Regions from separate parts of the Clostridioides sp. LIBA-7678 genome, predicted to be linked through region 1. Evidence: a T-box and tRNA genes for the amino acid it is inferred to sense, from the RefSeq annotation. Region 1 holds a T-box; the other holds one or more tRNA genes.

What was found. The T-box of region 1 lies ahead of serS (serine--tRNA ligase). A T-box ahead of a tRNA ligase gene usually reads a tRNA of that ligase, here a tRNA-Ser.
Region 2: it has a tRNA-Ser gene. The T-box ahead of serS (serine--tRNA ligase) is inferred to sense a tRNA for this amino acid. The anticodon was not compared.

Annotation. Positions count from the first base shown of each region.
Region 1 covers NZ_CP196987.1:13,775-25,001, forward strand. Annotated here, with positions in the region: rRNA gene ACTG46_RS00065 (23S ribosomal RNA) at 1-1,719, shown strand, start outside; rRNA gene rrf (5S ribosomal RNA) at 1,919-2,035, shown strand; tRNA gene ACTG46_RS00075 (tRNA-Leu) at 2,041-2,129, shown strand; tRNA gene ACTG46_RS00080 (tRNA-Ile) at 2,141-2,217, shown strand; rRNA gene ACTG46_RS00085 (16S ribosomal RNA) at 2,328-3,830, shown strand; tRNA gene ACTG46_RS00090 (tRNA-Ala) at 3,886-3,961, shown strand; rRNA gene ACTG46_RS00095 (23S ribosomal RNA) at 4,235-7,131, shown strand; rRNA gene rrf (5S ribosomal RNA) at 7,246-7,362, shown strand; gene ACTG46_RS00105 (transcription repressor NadR) at 7,489-7,998, shown strand; gene ACTG46_RS00110 (mechanosensitive ion channel family protein) at 8,010-8,891, shown strand; T-box leader at 9,018-9,224, shown strand; gene serS (serine--tRNA ligase) at 9,349-10,620, shown strand; gene ACTG46_RS00120 (nucleoside deaminase) at 10,936-11,227, shown strand, end outside.
Region 2 covers NZ_CP196987.1:823,369-834,595, forward strand. Annotated here, with positions in the region: gene hisJ (histidinol-phosphatase HisJ) at 1-4, shown strand, start outside; gene ACTG46_RS04115 (DUF4300 family protein) at 175-1,041, opposite strand; gene ACTG46_RS04120 (hypothetical protein) at 1,586-2,098, shown strand; gene ACTG46_RS04125 (pyridoxal-phosphate-dependent aminotransferase family protein) at 2,524-3,621, opposite strand; gene glpK (glycerol kinase GlpK) at 3,912-5,438, shown strand; gene ACTG46_RS04135 (ethanolamine utilization protein EutH) at 5,479-6,594, shown strand; gene ACTG46_RS04140 (DeoR/GlpR family DNA-binding transcription regulator) at 6,848-7,612, opposite strand; tRNA gene ACTG46_RS04145 (tRNA-Ser) at 7,873-7,963, shown strand; gene ACTG46_RS04150 (flagellar motor protein) at 8,058-8,846, shown strand; gene ACTG46_RS04155 (flagellar motor protein MotB) at 8,868-9,608, shown strand; gene ACTG46_RS04160 (hypothetical protein) at 9,786-10,160, shown strand; gene ACTG46_RS04165 (extracellular solute-binding protein) at 10,253-11,227, shown strand, end outside.

The DNA.
Region 1 (11,227 bases):
AACTTACTACCGAAGCTACGGCATCATTATGATGGGTAGGGGAGCTTCCCATACGGGTTGAAGCATGACCGTAAGGACATGTGGACAGTATGGGAGTGAGAATGTTGGCATGAGTAGCGAGATGTGGGTGAGAATCCCACAGGCCGTAAACCCAAGGTTTCCAGGGGAAGGTTCGTCCGCCCTGGGTTAGTCGGGACCTAAGCTGAGGCCGAAAGGCGTAGGTGATGGACAACAGGTTGATATTCCTGTACTACCGATAACCGTTTGAGAGATGGGATGACACAGTAGGATAAGCTAAGCACACTGTTGGTTATGTGTGCCCAAGCATTGAGGCAGTCAGAGTAGGTAAATCCGCTTTGATAATGCTGGGATGTGATGGGGAGCGAAATTTAGTAGCGAAGTAGCTGATTTCACACTGTCAAGAAAAGTCTCTATCGAGGTTAAAGGTACCCGTACCGCAAACCGACACAGGTGGGTGAGGAGAGTATCCTAAGGCCCGCGAGAGAACTGTTGTTAAGGAACTCGGCAAAATGACCCCGTAACTTAGGGATAAGGGGTGCCACCATCCGGTGGCCGCAGAGAATAGGCCCAAGCGACTGTTTACCAAAAACATAGGTTTCTGCTAAGTCGCAAGACGATGTATAGGAGCTGACGCCTGCCCGGTGCTGGAAGGTTAAGGGGATCTGTTAGAGCAATCGAAGCAGTGAACTTAAGCCCCAGTAAACGGCGGCCGTAACTATAACGGTCCTAAGGTAGCGAAATTCCTTGTCGGGTAAGTTCCGACCCGCACGAAAGGCGTAACGATTTGGGCACTGTCTCAACAACAGACTCGGTGAAATTGTAATTCCGGTGAAGATGCCGGATACCTGCGACAGGACGGAAAGACCCCATGGAGCTTTACTGTAGCTTGACATTGGGTCTTGGTACTACATGTACAGGATAGGTGGGAGGCTTTGAAACCAGGACGCCAGTTTTGGCGGAGCCATCCTTGGGATACCACCCTTGTAGTACTGGGACTCTAACCATAGGCCATGAATCTGGTCTTGGGACACTGTCAGGTGGGCAGTTTGACTGGGGCGGTCGCCTCCCAAAAGGTAACGGAGGCGCTCAAAGGTTCTCTCAGTACGGTCGGAAATCGTACGTAGAGTGTAAAGGCAAAAGAGAGCTTGATTGCAAGACATACAGGTCGAGCAAGGATGAAAATCGGACTTAGTGATCCGGTGGTTCTGCGTGGAAGGGCCATCGCTCAACGGATAAAAGCTACCCTGGGGATAACAGGCTTATCTCCCCCAAGAGTCCACATCGACGGGGAGGTTTGGCACCTCGATGTCGGCTCATCACATCCTGGGGCTGTAGTAGGTCCCAAGGGTTGGGCTGTTCGCCCATTAAAGTGGTACGCGAGCTGGGTTCAGAACGTCGTGAGACAGTTCGGTCCCTATCCGTCGCAGGCGTAGGAAATTTGAGAAGACCTGTCCTTAGTACGAGAGGACCGGGATGGACGTACCTCTGGTGTACCAGTTGTTCTGCCAAGGGCATGGCTGGGTAGCTATGTACGGAATGGATAAGCGCTGAAAGCATCTAAGCGCGAAGCCAACTTCAAGATAAGATTTCCCACCGCAAGGGTAAGACCCCAGAAAGACTATCTGGTTGATAGGTCGAAGGTGTAAGTGCAGCAATGTATTTAGCTTATCGATACTAATAGGTCGAGGACTTGACCAAATTATTTGATGTCCATTCAATAAAATATATGTGTAGTTTTTAGAGTGCTAACTCTATATATTTAAACTTGTCAAAACTTATAGATTTTTAATACTTTTTTAATTAAAAAATCGAATAAAAAAAGTATTGACACAATAAGACAAAGATGTTATTATAATACTTGTCTTAGAAAAAAATTAAATGAAAATTTAGACAATAATCTGGTTATAATAGCAGAGAGGATACACCTGTTCCCATTCCGAACACAGAAGTTAAGCTCTCTAGCGCTGATGGTACTTGGTGGGAAACTGCCTGGGAGAGTAGGACATAGCCAGGTGATGTGCCGAAGTGGCGGAACTGGCAGACGCACAGGACTTAAAATCCTGCGGGACTTACCTCTCGTACCGGTTCGATTCCGGTCTTCGGCACCACAAATTATTGTGGGCCATTAGCTCAGTTGGTTAGAGCGCCCGGCTCATAACCGGTAGGTCTGGGGTTCGAGTCCCTGATGGCCCACCACAATAATTTAAAGAACTTTGAAAATTAAACAGTAGGTTAATTTATAAAACAAGAAACAAACCATAAAGCCAGATATTTTGATAACAATAGTATCTGAGCCTGATAAACTTTTATTTGAGAGTTTGATCCTGGCTCAGGATGAACGCTGGCGGCGTGCCTAACACATGCAAGTTGAGCGATTTACTTCGGTAAAGAGCGGCGGACGGGTGAGTAACGCGTGGGTAACCTACCCTGTACACACGGATAACATACCGAAAGGTATGCTAATACGGGATAATATATTTGAGAGGCATCTCTTAAATATCAAAGGTGAGCCAGTACAGGATGGACCCGCGTCTGATTAGCTAGTTGGTAAGGTAATGGCTTACCAAGGCGACGATCAGTAGCCGACCTGAGAGGGTGATCGGCCACATTGGAACTGAGACACGGTCCAAACTCCTACGGGAGGCAGCAGTGGGGAATATTGCACAATGGGCGAAAGCCTGATGCAGCAACGCCGCGTGAGTGATGAAGGCCTTCGGGTCGTAAAACTCTGTCCTCAAGGAAGATAATGACGGTACTTGAGGAGGAAGCCCCGGCTAACTACGTGCCAGCAGCCGCGGTAATACGTAGGGGGCTAGCGTTATCCGGATTTACTGGGCGTAAAGGGTGCGTAGGCGGTCTTTCAAGTCAGGAGTGAAAGGCTACGGCTCAACCGTAGTAAGCTCTTGAAACTGGGAGACTTGAGTGCAGGAGAGGAGAGTGGAATTCCTAGTGTAGCGGTGAAATGCGTAGATATTAGGAGGAACACCAGTTGCGAAGGCGGCTCTCTGGACTGTAACTGACGCTGAGGCACGAAAGCGTGGGGAGCAAACAGGATTAGATACCCTGGTAGTCCACGCTGTAAACGATGAGTACTAGGTGTCGGGGGTTACCCCCCTCGGTGCCGCAGCTAACGCATTAAGTACTCCGCCTGGGAAGTACGCTCGCAAGAGTGAAACTCAAAGGAATTGACGGGGACCCGCACAAGTAGCGGAGCATGTGGTTTAATTCGAAGCAACGCGAAGAACCTTACCTAAGCTTGACATCCCAATGACATCTCCTTAATCGGAGAGTTCCCTTCGGGGACATTGGTGACAGGTGGTGCATGGTTGTCGTCAGCTCGTGTCGTGAGATGTTGGGTTAAGTCCCGCAACGAGCGCAACCCTTGTCTTTAGTTGCCATCATTAAGTTGGGCACTCTAGAGAGACTGCCAGGGATAACCTGGAGGAAGGTGGGGATGACGTCAAATCATCATGCCCCTTATGCTTAGGGCTACACACGTGCTACAATGGGTAGTACAGAGGGTTGCCAAGCCGTAAGGTGGAGCTAATCCCTTAAAGCTACTCTCAGTTCGGATTGTAGGCTGAAACTCGCCTACATGAAGCTGGAGTTACTAGTAATCGCAGATCAGAATGCTGCGGTGAATGCGTTCCCGGGTCTTGTACACACCGCCCGTCACACCACGGGAGTTGGAGACGCCCGAAGCCGATTATCTAACCTTTTGGAAGAAGTCGTCGAAGGTGGAATCAATAACTGGGGTGAAGTCGTAACAAGGTAGCCGTATCGGAAGGTGCGGCTGGATCACCTCCTTTCTAAGGAGAATTGCCTACTGTTTAATTTTGAAAGTTCTTTATGAACTTTATATTTGGGGGTGTAGCTCAGTTGGGAGAGCACTTGCCTTGCAAGCAAGGGGTCAGGAGTTCGACTCTCCTCATCTCCACCATTTAAGAGCATATTACTTAAATCTTTGATTTATCTAGTAGACTCTTACATTGCACTTTAAGCAACAGAATAAACTGAACGAATGTGAAGTTTGTTTGTTGGCGACGTGCGTTAGCACTTTAAGCAACGGGATTTATCCGTTGGCGTTGTGCGTTAGCACTTTGAAAACTGCATATATATTTAGTGATATGACATCTAATTTGTAATATATAAAGCTGATAACTTTTAAAAATTATCAAGTTGATAGACTTTAATCTATCAAACCTTTTTAACTGGTCAAGTTATTAAGGGTGCAGGGCGGATGCCTTGGCACTAGGAGCCGATGAAGGACGTGATAAGCTGCGATAAGCTTCGGGGAGTTGCACGTAAACTTTGATCCGAAGATTTCCGAATGAGGAAACTCACTTAGAGTAATGTCTAAGTATCATTAAGTGAATACATAGCTTAATGAGGGGAACTCAGGGAACTGAAACATCTAAGTACCTGAAGGAAGAGAAAGAAATTCGATTCCGTAAGTAGCGGCGAGCGAACGCGGAAGAGCCCAAACCATTAAAGTTTTCTTTATTGGGGTTGCGGACATATCATAACGAAGAGGTATCGTAATTGAAGAGGTTTGGAAAGACCCACCACAGAAGGTAATAGTCCTGTATGTTAAACGAGAAGACTTTAGATATGATCCAGAGTACCACGGGACACGTGAAACCCTGTGGGAAGCAGGAGGGACCACCCTCCAAGGCTAAATACTACCTAGTGACCGATAGCGTATAGTACCGTGAGGGAAAGGTGAAAAGAACCCCGGGAGGGGAGTGAAATAGAACCTGAAACCCTGCACTTACAAGCTGTGGAAGCACATTTCTTGTGTGACCGCGTACTTTTTGTAGAACGGGCCAACGAGTTACGTTAAGTAGCAAGGTTAAGCACTTAAGGTGTGGAGCCGTAGCGAAAGCGAGTTTTAACTGAGCGTTCAGTTACTTGACGTAGACCCGAAACCGGGCGACCTACCCATGAGCAGGATGAAGCGAAAGTAAAATTTCGTGGAGGTCCGAACCCACGAGCGTTGAAAAGCTCGGGGATGACTTGTGGGTAGCGGTGAAATTCCAATCGAGCCCGGAGATAGCTGGTTCTCCCCGAAATAGCTTTAGGGCTAGCCTCAAGGTGAGAGATACGGAGGTAGAGCACTGAATGTCCTAGGGGGTATTGCACCTACCGAAGACTATCAAACTCCGAATGCCGTCATCTTATACTTGGGAGTCAGACTGTGGGTGATAAGATTCATAGTCGAAAGGGCAACAGCCCAGATCGTCAGCTAAGGTCCCTAAATGTAAGTTAAGTGGTAAAGGATGTGGGATTGCACAGACAACCAGGATGTTGGCTTAGAAGCAGCCACTCATTCAAAGAGTGCGTAATAGCTCACTGGTCGAGTGATCCTGCGCCGAAGATTTCCGGGGCTAAAACTTACTACCGAAGCTACGGCATCATTATGATGGGTAGGGGAGCTTCCCATACGGGTTGAAGCATGACCGTAAGGACATGTGGACAGTATGGGAGTGAGAATGTTGGCATGAGTAGCGAGATGTGGGTGAGAATCCCACAGGCCGTAAACCCAAGGTTTCCAGGGGAAGGTTCGTCCGCCCTGGGTTAGTCGGGACCTAAGCTGAGGCCGAAAGGCGTAGGTGATGGACAACAGGTTGATATTCCTGTACTACCGATAACCGTTTGAGAGATGGGATGACACAGTAGGATAAGCTAAGCACACTGTTGGTTATGTGTGCCCAAGCATTGAGGCAGTCAGAGTAGGTAAATCCGCTTTGATAATGCTGGGATGTGATGGGGAGCGAAATTTAGTAGCGAAGTAGCTGATTTCACACTGTCAAGAAAAGTCTCTATCGAGGTTAAAGGTACCCGTACCGCAAACCGACACAGGTGGGTGAGGAGAGTATCCTAAGGTCCGCGAGAGAACTGTTGTTAAGGAACTCGGCAAAATGACCCCGTAACTTAGGGATAAGGGGTGCCACCATCCGGTGGCCGCAGAGAATAGGCCCAAGCGACTGTTTACCAAAAACATAGGTTTCTGCTAAGTCGCAAGACGATGTATAGGAGCTGACGCCTGCCCGGTGCTGGAAGGTTAAGGGGATCTGTTAGAGCAATCGAAGCAGTGAACTTAAGCCCCAGTAAACGGCGGCCGTAACTATAACGGTCCTAAGGTAGCGAAATTCCTTGTCGGGTAAGTTCCGACCCGCACGAAAGGCGTAACGATTTGGGCACTGTCTCAACAACAGACTCGGTGAAATTGTAATTCCGGTGAAGATGCCGGATACCTGCGACAGGACGGAAAGACCCCATGGAGCTTTACTGTAGCTTGACATTGGGTCTTGGTACTACATGTACAGGATAGGTGGGAGGCTTTGAAACCAGGACGCCAGTTTTGGCGGAGCCATCCTTGGGATACCACCCTTGTAGTACTGGGACTCTAACCATAGGCCATGAATCTGGTCTTGGGACACTGTCAGGTGGGCAGTTTGACTGGGGCGGTCGCCTCCCAAAAGGTAACGGAGGCGCTCAAAGGTTCTCTCAGTACGGTCGGAAATCGTACGTAGAGTGTAAAGGCAAAAGAGAGCTTGATTGCAAGACATACAGGTCGAGCAAGGATGAAAATCGGACTTAGTGATCCGGTGGTTCTGCGTGGAAGGGCCATCGCTCAACGGATAAAAGCTACCCTGGGGATAACAGGCTTATCTCCCCCAAGAGTCCACATCGACGGGGAGGTTTGGCACCTCGATGTCGGCTCATCACATCCTGGGGCTGTAGTAGGTCCCAAGGGTTGGGCTGTTCGCCCATTAAAGTGGTACGCGAGCTGGGTTCAGAACGTCGTGAGACAGTTCGGTCCCTATCCGTCGCAGGCGTAGGAAATTTGAGAAGACCTGTCCTTAGTACGAGAGGACCGGGATGGACGTACCTCTGGTGTACCAGTTGTTCTGCCAAGGGCATGGCTGGGTAGCTATGTACGGAATGGATAAGCGCTGAAAGCATCTAAGCGCGAAGCCAACTTCAAGATAAGATTTCCCACCGCAAGGGTAAGACCCCAGAGAGACTATCTGGTTGATAGGTCGAAGGTGTAAGTGCAGCAATGTATTTAGCTTATCGATACTAATAGGTCGAGGACTTGACCAAATTATTTGATGTCCATTCAATAAAATATATGTGTAGTTTTTAGAGTGTTAACTCTAAAGAAACTAGTATTACTAGATTCTAAAAACTTAATAGAAATATTAAGCATAAAGATTATGTGGTTACAATAGCAGAGAGGATACACCTGTTCCCATTCCGAACACAGAAGTTAAGCTCTCTAGCGCTGATGGTACTTGGTGGGAAACTGCCTGGGAGAGTAGGACGTAGCCACGTAATCTTTTTTATTTGTAATAAAGTTTAATATTAAATAGAATATAAAATCAATATTGATTTATAATAAGATAAAATATAGAATTATATAGTATAGGTAAAGTTTTTGATTTAGAAAGAAGGTGTAATATGAATTCTGATGAAAGAAGAAGCAAATTAATAGATATTTTAAAAGAATCTAAGTGCCCTGTAAAAGGTGGAATGCTAGCTGAGATATTAAATGTAAGTAGGCAAGTAATAGTACAAGATATAGCCCTTATAAGAGCTAGAGGATTTGAAATAATAGCTACACCTCAAGGATATATAATATATAATCAACCATATTTTACAAAGCAAATAAAATGTAAGAATCACAGGAATTCTAAAGAAATTTATGATGAATTAAAGATTATTGTAGATTTAGGTGGAATTGTTAAGGATGTCATCGTAAATCATCCAACATATGGTCAGATAACTGCAGAGCTTAATATTTACTCTAAAATGGATATAGATAATTTTATGAAGAAGGTTGAGACAAATGAATTTAAACAGTTATCAGTTCTAACTGAATGTAGTCATATTCATACAATTGAGACACTAAAAGAAGAGACTATAGAAGTTATAACAAAAGAATTAGAGGACAGAGGAATATTATCATAAGGAGGAGTTAAATGAATTTTTTATCATTAGCTAAGACTGCTTCAACAAATAGTAATATAACTAAAAGAACTTTAGAAAATATGCTTAATAACTTTAGTGATAATATACCAAATATTATATATGCAATAATCGTATTTGTAATAGGTATCTATATATCTAGGATAGTAAAAAAGATGGTTTCAAGGTTTTTAATCAAATATGGAATGAGCAAAGGTGTAAATAATTTCATTGTATATGGAATATACATATCTATGTTATCTATTATATCATTGATAAGCTTGGGTATTATAGGGATACAAACTACATCAGTTGTAGCTGTATTAGGAGCTGCTGGATTTAGTATAGGTTTAGCATTTAAAGAAATATTATCAAATTTAGGTTCAGGTATGATTATTTTATTTTTTAAGCCATTTAATATAGGCGATTATATTCAAGGCTCAGGTGTAGAAGGTACAGTTTCTGATATACAAATATTTAGTACTGTTCTTAAAACCCCAGATAATAAAACCATAATTATACCAAACTTTCAATTGACAAGTAACAATATAATTAATTACACACATCAAAATAAAAGAAGGATAGATTTTTCATATAATATTTCATATGATAGTGATATCGATGTAGTTAAGTCCATATTGAATGAAATTTTTATAAATGAAAAAAGGATATTGGATGACCCAAAACCAATTATAGGTTTAAACTCTATAGGAAACAACACTATGCAAATAGTTGCTAGGCCATGGGTTAAAACTGATGATTACTGGGATGTTTACTTTGATGTAATGGAAAAAGTCAAAAATAAATTTGACGAAAATAATATAAAAGTTCCATTTGTTCCTTCCTCATTATTATTTAATAATATGAGCAATTTAAATACAATGGATAAAAGATAGAATTTCAATTAAGTAAAAAAGTGAATTTAATATAAAAAATTAAAGAAAATTCTAAAAAAATTTGAATAATAGTATTGAAAGATGTTAATATATATAATATAATGATTATCAAATAAAACAATTAGTTAAAAAGCGGTGAAGGAAAATAGTAAAAAACAGATTGTATTCAGAGAATGAGTGGATGGTGAGAACTCATTACAATGGTTTTTGAATCTACTCTAGAGCTTCTAGTTAAAGCTAGACGGTTTACCTACGTTATAGGTCTGAGAGGATTATACGTTTTAGTATAATCAATTAGGGTGGCAACGCGGATAAAAGATTTTCGTCCCTTTTATAGGGTAAACGGAGGTCTTTTTTTATTTTTCAAATTTGTTTAAATTAAAAGTTTACAGCTAGAATACTTGTAAATTAATTGGAATTATAATTTATATTATCAAAATTATTAGGAGGAATTAATATGTTAGATATTAAAAGAATAAGAGAAAATTTAGATGATATCAAGAAAGCTATGGAAAGAAGAGGCGAAAGAGAATTTGACCTTGATGCTGTGGTTGAATTAGATAATAAAAGAAGAGAGATACTTCAAGAAGTTGAGGTTATGAAAAATGAATTAAATGTAAATTCTAAAAACATACCACAATTAATAAAAGAAGGCAAAGATGTAACAGAAGAAAAAGCAAGATTAAAAGAGTTATCAGATAAGATAAAAGGTATTGATGAGAAAGTAAAAGAAGTAGAAGCAAAAATGGAATACACATTGATGAGAATACCAAATGTTCCTCATCCAGAGGTTCCACAAGGCGAAACAGATGAAGATAATGTTCAAATAAGAACTTGGGGAGAACCTACTAAATTTGATTTCGAACACAAAGCACATTGGGATATTGGTACTGGTCTAGGTATATTAGATTTTGAAAGAGCTGGAAAAATAACTGGTTCAAGATTTACTTTATATAGAGGTTTAGGTGCTAGATTAGAAAGATCTTTAATGAATTTCTTTTTAAATACTCATACAGCTAAACATGGATATACAGAAGTTTTACCTCCATTTATGGCTAATAGAAATAGTTTTATAGGTACTGGTCAACTTCCTAAATTTGAAGAAGATATGTTCAAGATAGAAGGATTAGAGTATTTCTTAATACCAACAGCTGAAGTACCTGTTACTAATATACATGCTAATGAGATATTAGATGTTGCAGAACTTCCAATTAAATATTGTGCATATACTCCTTGTTTTAGATCTGAGGCAGGTTCAGCAGGAAGAGATACAAGAGGTTTAGTTAGACAACATCAATTTAATAAAGTTGAGTTAGTTAAGTTTGTTAAACCAGAAGATTCTTATAATGAATTAGAATCATTAACTCATGATGCTGAAACTATGCTACAAATGTTAGGTCTTCCATATAGAGTTGTAAAAATATGTACAGGGGATTTAGGATTTACAGCTGCATTTAAATATGATTTAGAAGTTTGGATGCCAAGTTACAATAGATATGTAGAGATATCTTCTTGTTCAAACTTTGAAGATTTCCAAGCAAGAAGAGCAGGAATAAGATTTAAAAGGGATAAAAAATCAAAAGCAGAATATGTTCACACTTTAAATGGTTCTGGATTAGCTATAGGAAGATGTCTAGCAGCTATACTAGAAAATTATCAGCAAGCAGATGGTTCTGTAGTAGTTCCTGAAGAATTAAGACCTTACATGGGTGTTGATGTTATAAGATAATACTCTATTGATATTATATGTAGAAATATATTTTGATGTAAAAGACATACTATGAATGAACAATAAATTAAAAAAGCTATGAAATTATTAAATTTCATAGCTTTTTTATGTGAATTTATATAATCAAATATCTATCATAAAATGCTAAACATCTTTATAAATCAACACTTATATAAATGGATAAAGATTATTTTGGAACTAATTTAAATAAAATATAGAGATATCTATTAATAATTAAATAAACAAAATAAAATTAAGTTGAATTATAAAATGAATTATGATAAGATAAGTTTGTTATAAGTTTTGGGAGGAATTATGGAAAGTTCATTTTATATGAAAGAAGCATTAAAAGAAGCATATAAAGCATATAATAAAAGAGAAACACCAATAGGAGCTATCATAGTTAAAGATAATCAGATAATAGCTAGAGCTCATAACCTTACAGAAACATTAAAAGATTCTACAGCTCATGCAGAGATTTTAGCAATAAAGCAAGCATCAGAAAAAATAGGTGGTTGGAGGTTGACTGATTGTGATTTGTATGTTACAATGGAACCTTGCATAATGTGTAGTGGTGCAATAGTTAATTCTAGAATAAAAAAGCTTA
Region 2 (11,227 bases), 810 kb from region 1:
TTAGCGATATTCACATAAAAGACTGTAGATAAGTTTGTATAAAATAAATTTATCTACAGTCTTTTGTAAGTTTGACTAATTTAAAATAATAATGGAAATTAAAACTAATATATTTTATTTGTATGTTCTTATGTTAATTTAGTAATTAGAAATGTTATTTTGTGTTTAAAGCAATTACTTCATAAGTTTATCATTTTCCATTATTATTGGGTCAAGTAATTCTCCTCCTCCTTCTGACATTTTCAATCTATTGAACATATAATTCTTTACATCTTTTTTACTTTTAAATTTAGTAACTTGATAAGGAGCTGTAACTCCATACTTTTCTATAAATAAAATATCATTACTAGTCTTAATACATATACCTGTATGACCTATAAATACATTTTTAGTTTCTGGATAGCGAATAAATCCACATATAATAGACATATTTTTATTATCTCTAAAAGATATTTTTCTCTTTTTCCATTCACTTTTTATTTGTTCTGCATTTTTGCTTATGTCATCTGTGTCTTTAGTTGGTATTGCAGAAAAAAAGTTAATAAATTTTTCTACATCTTTGGGACTAAATTTAGCATCTTTATTGTTCGTTATAGTATCTAAGTCTATATTTAAATCAATAGAGTCTCCAGTAAATTTCTTATTTGAATTTATAAAATCTTTGAAAAGTCTAAAAGCTGTTATTCTACAATTTACGTCCATATAATCAGTGTATTTTTTCATCCAATTATCTTGTAGTTTTTCAAGGTTGTATGGAACTTGTTTTTCATCAGTTGAAGAATATCCTGATTTAGATATGTTTATATTATTTTGGAGTATTTTAACTTGATGTTTGTTATAATTATTAATCGCTTTAATGAATGTATCTATGTCTTGTTTACTAACCTTATTTTCTTCTAAAACTTCTTTTATATTATTTTGAATTTTCTTATCTACCATATTAGAATAAACTAGTTTATTATTCTTGATATTGGAGTATGCAATTATACTTGATAACACTAAGACAACTGAGCATATTACTATTAATAGATTTTTTTTCACTTCTATCTCTCCTTTTTTAATTTATTTTGTCGACATATTTATAGTATATAGTACATTTAATTTTAGCTTCAATATGTTTTTAATTACAAAACTGTTGTAAAAAATATAACGTTATTTAAAACTTTTTTTGAAAATATAAATATATATACTAAGATGGGGTATGTATTTTATGAATATTTAGAAAATTATGCTTAGTATGTTTGATATATTTTGTATAGTAAAAATAAATGAACTGTTGCCAGAATAGATAGATATTTTAGAGTTGATTATTATAAGATTTTAAGTAAATAAGTTGGCTTGAAGTATATACAAACTTTTTATTTTATTAAAAAGATATTTGATTAATCTAATTTTAAGGCTATTAATAAACATAAAAATCTTATTATTTCATTTCAACTATTCCTCAAAAAAGTGATTTTTAAGGAATAGTTGAAATGAAAAGTTTGGTTACATAATAGTAATTTTAGTTACAAGAATGAAACTGTAAAACTTATGACTTTCTTTATATAATTGCATTGAGAATATTTAATTTAGGAGGTAAGATATGAAAGTAAAAAAATTTAAAACTGGTGTAGTCTCAGCATTAACAATTATGATGATAGGAGTATCATTGACAAATGTATCAGCTATGGAATTAAATGATAATAAGGAATTTGAGACTAAATACAATGAGATGAAAAGAGATTTTCAAGAGGAGTATGGAAAAGAAGACAAATTCAATATAACATTAGATGATGAATTTACAAAAGAAGAAGTGAATGGAGCAAAAGGGATTATAAAGACTACTAATAAAGTGAATAATGAAGTAGTAGTATTAAACTATTTCGATGAGATGAAATCTGGAATCGAATTTGAATTGAAGCCAAAAGAAGAAAAAAATGCAATTTTAAGAGACGAATTCCAACAAGGATATGGGAAGGAAGATAAATTTAAAGTTGTGTTAGATGATGAATTTACAAAAGAAGAAGTAAATGGAGCGAAAGGAATTATAAAGACAACAGATAAAGAAACAGGTGAAGTTGTTGTATATAATTACTTTGATGAGCTTGAAAAATAACATTAAATGTAAACACGATTATATTAAAATATAAAATAGTTAAATGTAAAAATGTTGTATCAAAAATATAGGATAACCAAATCTAAAACGATTGTATTAAAAACATAAGATAACTAAATCTAAAAATGATTGTATTAAAAATATAAAATTGCATCAATATAAAATTTAATATGAGGGTGAACTTTATATATTTAGAGTTCACCCTTATAGAAAATATAAAATCTAATTTATTAAATGAAAATTTAAAAAAGTAAGTCTATTTGATTCGTACTGATATCCTATAGAATTTAATCAGTAAAGATTAAAGAGCATTAAAACGAAATGGTATTAAATGTTTACTCCATGCTGAAATAAATTTTTCTATTATGATAAAACAGGATTTTGCAATAATTCTAAACAGTAATATAAGTCAATTTTATAAATATTTACATAGCTTTTTTAATTTCTAGTTTTGATTTTAAGACATCTAAAAATTTGTAACAATCTTCTGGATATATTTCTCCCATGTTTGCGACTTGGAAGATATTAGCATCTAAGAATTTGCCTTTTCCAGGATATACTACATAACCATTTTCCCTTTCTAAATCCAATATAAACTTATTTATATCTATTTCTTTAGGCAAAAACACAGAGGTAACTGTATTAGACATATACTTATCTGGAAGTAAAAATGTTAGACCTAGTTCTTCCATTCCATTTCTTAAAATAGCAGAACATTCTCTATATCTTTCTATTTTATTGTCATCTTCTAAAAACTCAGTTAAAGCTTCATTAAGAGCAAATATTAAAGTGACATTAGGTGTATTTGGTGTTTGAGAGGATGATTTTGCAAGTTTGTAGTGTTTATAAAGACTAAGGTACACATTTTTACATTGATATTCTTTAATATTTTGTAAAATGTTTTCTTTAGCACAAATGTATGCAGATCCTGGAAATGCACCAAGGGCTTTACCACCAACACCAGTTATTATATCTATATTGAACTCATCCACATCAATATATTCTCCTGCAGAAGCACTTATTGCATCCACAAAGAATATTTTATTGTACTTTTTAGCAAGTTTTCCTAGTTCAGGAACTGGATTTATCATACCTGAGCTAGTTTCATGAAATACCATGGCAATTACTTTTATATCAGGGTTCTCAATTATGTATTTTTCTAAAATATCTATATCTGGATATTCTGCCCATTCAAATTTTGGCTTATATGTTTTGACATTATAAGCAGATAATATTTCTTCTAGTCTTTCCCCAAAAACACCATTGCTAACTAATAAAACAGCATCTTCTTTATTGAATATAGAAGACAATACACATTCATTTACAGATGTTCCAGAGCCAGATACAACTAATGAGTAGTAATCAGAAGTTGCGTTATATAATTTATTGATTTTCTTCTGCGTATCCTTGAATAAATCCATAAACTCATCCCCTCTATGGCATATATCATAGTGAAGAAGTGAATTTCTAACCCTATCTGTAACCATTACTGGTCCAGGACTAAATAGATATGTTTTTTTCATTGTAAATCCTCCTCAAAGTTTAATTTTAATTTCTTTATGACTGTTTGTGTGTATATGTTATAAGTTTATGTGTTAATTTAACTAGATTATAGAATAAAATAGTAAATATTGCAATAATATTTTAATTAAAATACTTTTAAAATCATTTTAATTAAAAAATACAAAAAATATTGTAATAAATATTGTATAAATCCACAGAATGATATAAAATATAAATAACTTGAATAGATTTTATATTCAAAAAATAAAAAAGAATTTATTAATTCTGAAAAATAAGGGGGACGTTTAAAGTGAAATATGTATTAGCAATTGACCAAGGAACAACAGGAACAAGAGCAGTATTAATAAATGAAAAATCAGAGTTTGTTTTTAGTGATTATATGGAACATACTCAAATATATCCACAATCTGGATACGTCGAACATGACCCTATAGAAATTTGGAATAATACAAAGACTGTAAGTAATAATGTATTACAGCAAGCTTTTAAAAGTGGAATCAATGAAAGTGACATAAAAGGAATTGGTATAGATAATCAAGGTGAAACAGTAATGCTATGGGATAAAAATACAGGTATGCCTCTTTATAATGCTATTGTATGGCAGTGTAGGAGAACTTATGATTATGTGGAAAATTTAAAGAGGGTGCCAGGTCTAGAAAATAAAATAATAGATAAGACTGGGCTAATTATAGACCCATATTTCTCAGGCACAAAAATTAGATGGGTAATAGACAATGTAAAAGGTGTAAAGGAAAAAATAAAAAATGGAGAAGTGCTTGCAGGAACATTAGATAGTTGGCTAATTTGGAAAATGACAGGAGGAAAATCTTTTTTAACTGATGTATCCACAGCAGCAAGAACAATGCTTTTTAATATAAGAGATATGGATTGGGATAGAGAGTTACTTGATATTATAGGGATACCTAGAAATATTTTAGCAGATATAATGCCTACCAGTGGAGATTTTGGAACTACAAATAAGGAGGCATTTTGTGGTGTCTCTATAAAAATCACTGCATCAATGGTTGACCAACCAGCAGCTTTATTTGGTAATGGATGTTTTGAACCAGGTATGGTAAAAAATACTTATGGCACAGGATGTTTCTTATATATGAATATAGGTGAGGAGTTAAATATAGCAGGTAATGGTATATTGACAACTGTTGCTTGGAAGATAGGTGATAAAGTTACATATGCTTATGATGGAGGTGTATATATAGCAGGTGCGGCGATACAATGGCTTAGAGATGGAATTGGAGTCATAAAAAATTATTCTGAAACTGATGATATGGCAAATTCAATCACAAGTACTGGTGGTGTATATTTTGTGCCAGCGTTTGCAGGTATTGCAGCACCTTATTGGGACCAATATGCTAGAGGTACAATGGTTGGAATAACAGGAAGTACTAAAAAAGAGCATATAGTAAGGGCAACTCTTGAATCTGTTGCACTTCAAGTTAAGGATGTTGTTGATTCCATGAATTTAGCTTCAGGTAAAAATATAAAAATGTTGAGAGTAGATGGTGGAATTACTAAGAATAATTTTACCATGCAATTTCAATCTGACATATTAGATATACCAATTGAAATTGCAGAAAACACTGAAACAACAGTACTTGGTGTAGGCTATATGGCAGGTCTTTCATGTGGTGTTTGGAATAGTATTGATGAGATTAGAAGCGAATTTACAATAAGTAAAAAATATATACCAAATATGACTGAACAAAAAAGAGAAGAAATATTAATTGGCTGGAATCAGGCAGTAAAAAGAGCTATGAATTGGGAAAACGATACCAAAAGATTGTGTGCTAATTAAGGCGCAACAGAAAATTTTACATATACAGGAGGAACTAAATATGCCCTTTGATAAAATTATATTATACATAATGGCTGTGGGTGTGCTTTTAGGAGCGTTAGATAGAATAATTGGGAATAAGTTTGGGCTTGGAGAGCAATTTGAAGAAGGATTTAATTCAATGGGGCCATTAGCTTTAGGAATGGTTGGTATAGTTTGTTTAGCTCCAGTCATTTCAGATGTGTTAGGTCCTATGATAATACCAATCTTCAACCTTTGTGGAGCAGACCCATCTATGTTTGCTACTATTTTAGCAAATGATATGGGAGGGTATCCATTAGCTATGGAACTTGCACATAATAAAGAGGCAGGAATGCTTGCGGGATTAGTTGTGTCATCTATGCTTGGATGTACTTTGGTATTTTCAATCCCAGTAGGATTAGGTCTTATAGAATATGAAGATAGACCCTTTTTTGCAAAAGGATTACTAATAGGGTTAATAACAATACCTTTTGGAGGTGTTGTAGGAGGATTAATAGCAGGGTTTAATTTATCAATGGTAATTATAAATATGATACCAGTGATAATATTGGCAATGGTACTAGCTATAGGATTAAAATTTAATTCTACACTCATGATAAATGGGTCATTAGTCTTTGGGAAGTTTATATCAATATTGATAACAGTAGGATTGGGAGCAGCTGCATTTCAAGAAATAACAGGTATAGTACTCATAAAAGGAATGACACCAATAAGAGAAGGGATTCAAGTTATTGGAAGTATTGCAATAGTATTATTAGGTACTTTTCCAATATTGCATTTGTTAGTTAAAGTTCTTAATAAACCACTTACAATGGTGGGTGAAAAATTAGGCATGGATGCAACTAGTGCAGCAGGATTAGTGTTTACTTTAGCTAATAGTATTCCAGTATATAAAATGATGAAGGATATGAGTCCAAAAGGGAAAGTAGTAAATACTGCATGGTTGGTTTGTGCTACAGCAGCTCTAGGAGACCATTTAGGATTTACAGCAGGAGTAGTACCAGAGATGATTACACCTGTCGTAATTGGAAAGTTGATTGGTGGAGTATTGGCAATTGCACTTGCTATGGTGATGACAAAAGATTTAACTTTAGAAGAAGAACAAAATATTAGAGTGAAGAAAGATGTTGTATGAAACGAGTAGTACTTAAACAGAATTTAAGTCACTTTAAATTAAAAAATCAAATGACTAATAACATAATTAAATAGTTCAAAATAATAAAGTAGCATAAACATTGAAGTAATTGAAAGTATTAAACTAATCTCAAAATAGTAACATAATAAAAAACATAAAGTATTGTTTAGATATAAATGGAGCTAAATAAATAATTATTTGGCTCCTTAACTTTAATCTATTATATCAAGGAATCAAAAACCAATCATATGAACTAATTATCAGCTATGACTAAAGGTATTCCTCTCTGAGAAAATTCTATTATTATATCATGGTCTATACTAGAAGATGTAATAATAGTATCTATATGTTCTATAGGAGCAACTGATGCAAATGAATTTATACCAAACTTAGGAGGTTCAACAACCACTATGGATTTTCTAGACCTTTCAATCATTTTTTTTCTAACAAGTGCCTCTTCTAAATGATAGTCAGAAATACCATTTTCAAGAGTGATACCTCCAGCACCTAAAATAGCTTTATCAACATTAAACTGTTCAATAGCTGACAGTGTAAGTGGACCAGAAAAAGAACCTTCAGTTTCTCTAAGATAACCACCAAGCACGTATACTTTTATATTAGTATTCATAAGTTCATTTGCCACTAAAATTGAGTTGGTTATTACAGTTAGATTTTTTTTATCTTTTAAATTTTTTGAAACTTCAAGGACAGTAGTTCCAGTATCCATAAAAATAGTATCATTTGTATTTATAAACTCACTGCATTTTATGGCAATTTGTTTTTTATCATTTGAGTTTATTTTTTTTCTTTTAACATAGTTGAGTTCTACACTACTTGCTATAACTGGTATAGCACCACCATAGACTCTTTTTAAAAGCCCGATACTTTCCATATGAGCTAAATCTCTTCGTGCAGTTTCTATTGATATGTCAAACATTTGAACGATGTCATTTATTTTAATTATATTATCTGATTCGAGAATACTTAAAATCTTCTCGTATCTTTCTTGTGGTAGCATGGAATATCCTCCTTGGGTTAATATTATTTTAGATTTTGGCATAACTTATGATTAAGTCAGGATTTATGTATATTTATTAATGTATGTATAGTTATCAAATAATATTATAAGTATTATGCAAGATAATTTTACCATATTTGAAACTTACATTTAAGCAAAAAAGTAAAAATAGATATTTAATAATTCAAAATAACTTAAATTTTACAAAATAATTGACTAAAATATAATTTTATTATATAATTTACTAGTACAGACAATCTGGAGAAGTACTCAAGTGGCTCAAGAGGATCCCCTGCTAAGGGATTAGGCTGGGTAACCGGTGCGAGGGTTCGAATCCCTCCTTCTCCGCCAATTATTAAAGGCTATTCTTGTTAAAGGTAGTCTTTTTGTAGTGTCTATTAATAAAAGTAATTTATCAAGTAAAACTAAAGAAAGGAGGAAATAGATGACAACTTTAATTTTTTTCATAGTGGGAATAGCGTCTTTAGTGGTTGCTTTTGTTATTGATGGAGGACACGTTGGAGCACTATTTGTATTTTCATCAGCACTTGTTGTTTTTGGTGGAACTATAGGTGCCGTTGGAGCCTCAACACCATTCCCTGTATTTAAAAAGTCCATAAAGATAATGTTATTAGCTTTTAAAAATAAAAAACCTAATAATGTAGAAAATATAATCTATTTTAAAGAAATTGCAATTAAAGCTAGAAAAGAGGGGCTTCTTAGCATTGATAAAGAAATAAGTGAGAATGATGACTTAGACCCTTTTATTAGAAAGGGGCTTGAACTTATGGTAGATGGAGTCGATTCAGCTACTATAAGAAATATCTTGGAATCGCAGATACAAGTAACATCAAAACGACATAAAGAAGGTATATCAATATTTGATTCAGCAGGGGGATTTGCACCTACACTGGGGATAATAGGTACAGTTATGGGATTAGTACATATTTTAGGTAATCTTTCGAGTAACCCAGATGCACTGGGACCTCAAATATCTGTTGCATTTCTAGCTACATTGTATGGTGTTGGTTCTGCCAATTTAATATGGATACCAGTAGCATCAAAACTTAAGGCTATAAATCAACAAGAAATAAATGAAAGACTTTTGGTAATAGAAGCAATATTATCTATACTTGAGGGTGATAATTCTAATTTAATGACAGAAAAATTAAAAATATTTTTAAATTCAAAAGAATTAATTGAACTTGAAGAAACTGATGGTAGAACTGAATAATATAATAAGGATGGAATATTTATGTTACATGATGAAGATGAAAAAGAAGAAAACAATGAGCGATGGCTTTTAACTTATTCAGACCTCATAACACTACTTATGATTTTCTTTGTCATAATGTATTCTATGAGTAATGTTGATGCAGAGAAATATAAACAATTATCTGAATCTCTAAATTCTGCTTTTGGTGGTTCTTCAGGAGTTATTGAAGGTGGTAAAAGCCAAATGGAACCAGTAGTTGAACCAGGTAGTAGTAATTTAGATAGTTTACAAAATGCTGAGTTTAAAAAAGTAGGAGAGGAAATTCAAAAGTATTTAAACGAAAATGGTATGGCAAATTCAGTATCATTAAAAGCTCAAGATAGAGGGTTGGTAATAAGTCTTAAAGATACTATATTATTTGATACTGGAAAAGCAATTGTAAAGAGTAATTCTAGAGATAAGATTATCCAAATAGGTAAGATGCTAAATGAAATGAACAGTTACATAAGAGTAGAAGGTCACACGGACAATATGTCTATAAAAAATTCTGAATTTAAGTCGAATTGGGATTTATCAGTTATGAGAGCAACTAATGTTGTTCAACTTCTTATTGATAGTGCAGGTATAGCACCAGATAAGTTGTCTGCTGTAGGATATGGCGAATTTAGACCAATAGCAGAAAATTCATCTCAAGATGGTAGGTCAAAAAATAGGAGAGTTGATATAGTCTTAGTTGATAGTAAATATGATAATGTAGAAAATGTTGGTGAAAATAAATAGTTAAACAAACTATCTCAATATAGAATTATTTCTAAAAAGAGATAGTTTTTTTGTGTTAAAATTAAAAATAGATGAACAGTAAGTTACCTTTTTTGAAGAATATATGGTATCTTAAATATATAATGTTTAAACAATAAAAACTCAATTTAAAAAATTTTATAGAGGGTGAGGAAACAAATGAGTAATAAGAATAAAAACACAAAGTATAAAGATAAAACGAGACAAAGGTATAATAAAAAAGTTGAGACTTTAAATAAAGAAAAATTAAAGGAAACTAATAAAAATTCTAAAAAGGTAGATAAAATTGATGATATTATCAATAAGTCTAGTATTGTGTTATGTGTCCTTTTAGTAATATTTTCTTTACTTTATTTGTTTAAGTTAGTTCAACTTAATGTAATAATGATACTTTTAGTGATTACAGTAGCTATTCAACAAGGTTTAGTATCGTTTGGGGCATTTAGAAATAAAAATTATGTAAAAGCTTTATTTTCAATATTTGTAATTATATGTTTCTTAATTGCTTTTAAATATGTTGTTAATCCTGTTTAAATATATCAGTAAACGTTCTATAATTAATATAAATAGTGAAGTTGCAGTTTTAATGCTATTATAAATTTTATAAATTTGAAGGAGTAGATTTTATGAATAGGCGTAAGTTTGCGAAATTAATTATCACATCAATGATTGTTTTATTACTTACAGGGTGTAGTTTGAAAAAGGAAGATAATTATAAGCTAGATCCAGAGAATCCGACATCGATAGAAATTTGGCATTATTATAATGGACAGCAAAAAATGGCTTTTGATAAGCTTGTTAAGGAATTTAATGATACTGTAGGTGCTGAAAAAGGAATTATTATTGAAGCGTTTAGTCAAGGTAATGTAGTTGATTTATCAGAAAAGGTTTTAGATTCTGCAAATAAAAAAGTTGGTTCTGAAGATGTACCAAATATATTTGCAGCATACTCAGATACTGCCTATGAAATGGACAAATTAGGATTACTAGTGGACATGGACAAGTATATAAGTAAAGAGGAATTAAATGAATATATAGAAGAATATGTAGAAGAGGGTAGAATAAATTCTAATGATGAATTTAAACTTTTTCCAATTGCAAAATCGACTGAGGTTTTGATGATAAATAAGACTGATTGGGATAAATTTGCCAAAGCTACAAATTCAAATATAGATGATATAAAAACAATAGAGGGATTAACAGAAATATCAAAAAAATATTATGAATGGACAGATAGTTTAACAAAAGAACCTAATGATGGTAAAGCATTTTTTGGAAGAGATGCTTTAGCAAATTATATTATTATAGGAAGTAAACAATTAGGAGTAGAACTTTTTTCTGTTAAAGATGGAAAAGTTACATTAAATATTGATGAAAAAGTTATGAGAAAATTATGGGATAATTTTTATGTCCCATATATAAATGGGTATTTCGCATCTTATGGTAAGTTTCGTTCTGATGATGCAAAAACAGGAGATATATTAGCTCTTGTGGGTTCTAGCTCAGGAGCAGCATACTTCCCAGATAGAGTAATGTTAAATGACAATGAGAGTTATAAGATTGAAACATCTGTTTTTCAAGCTCCACGTTTTAAAGGAAAA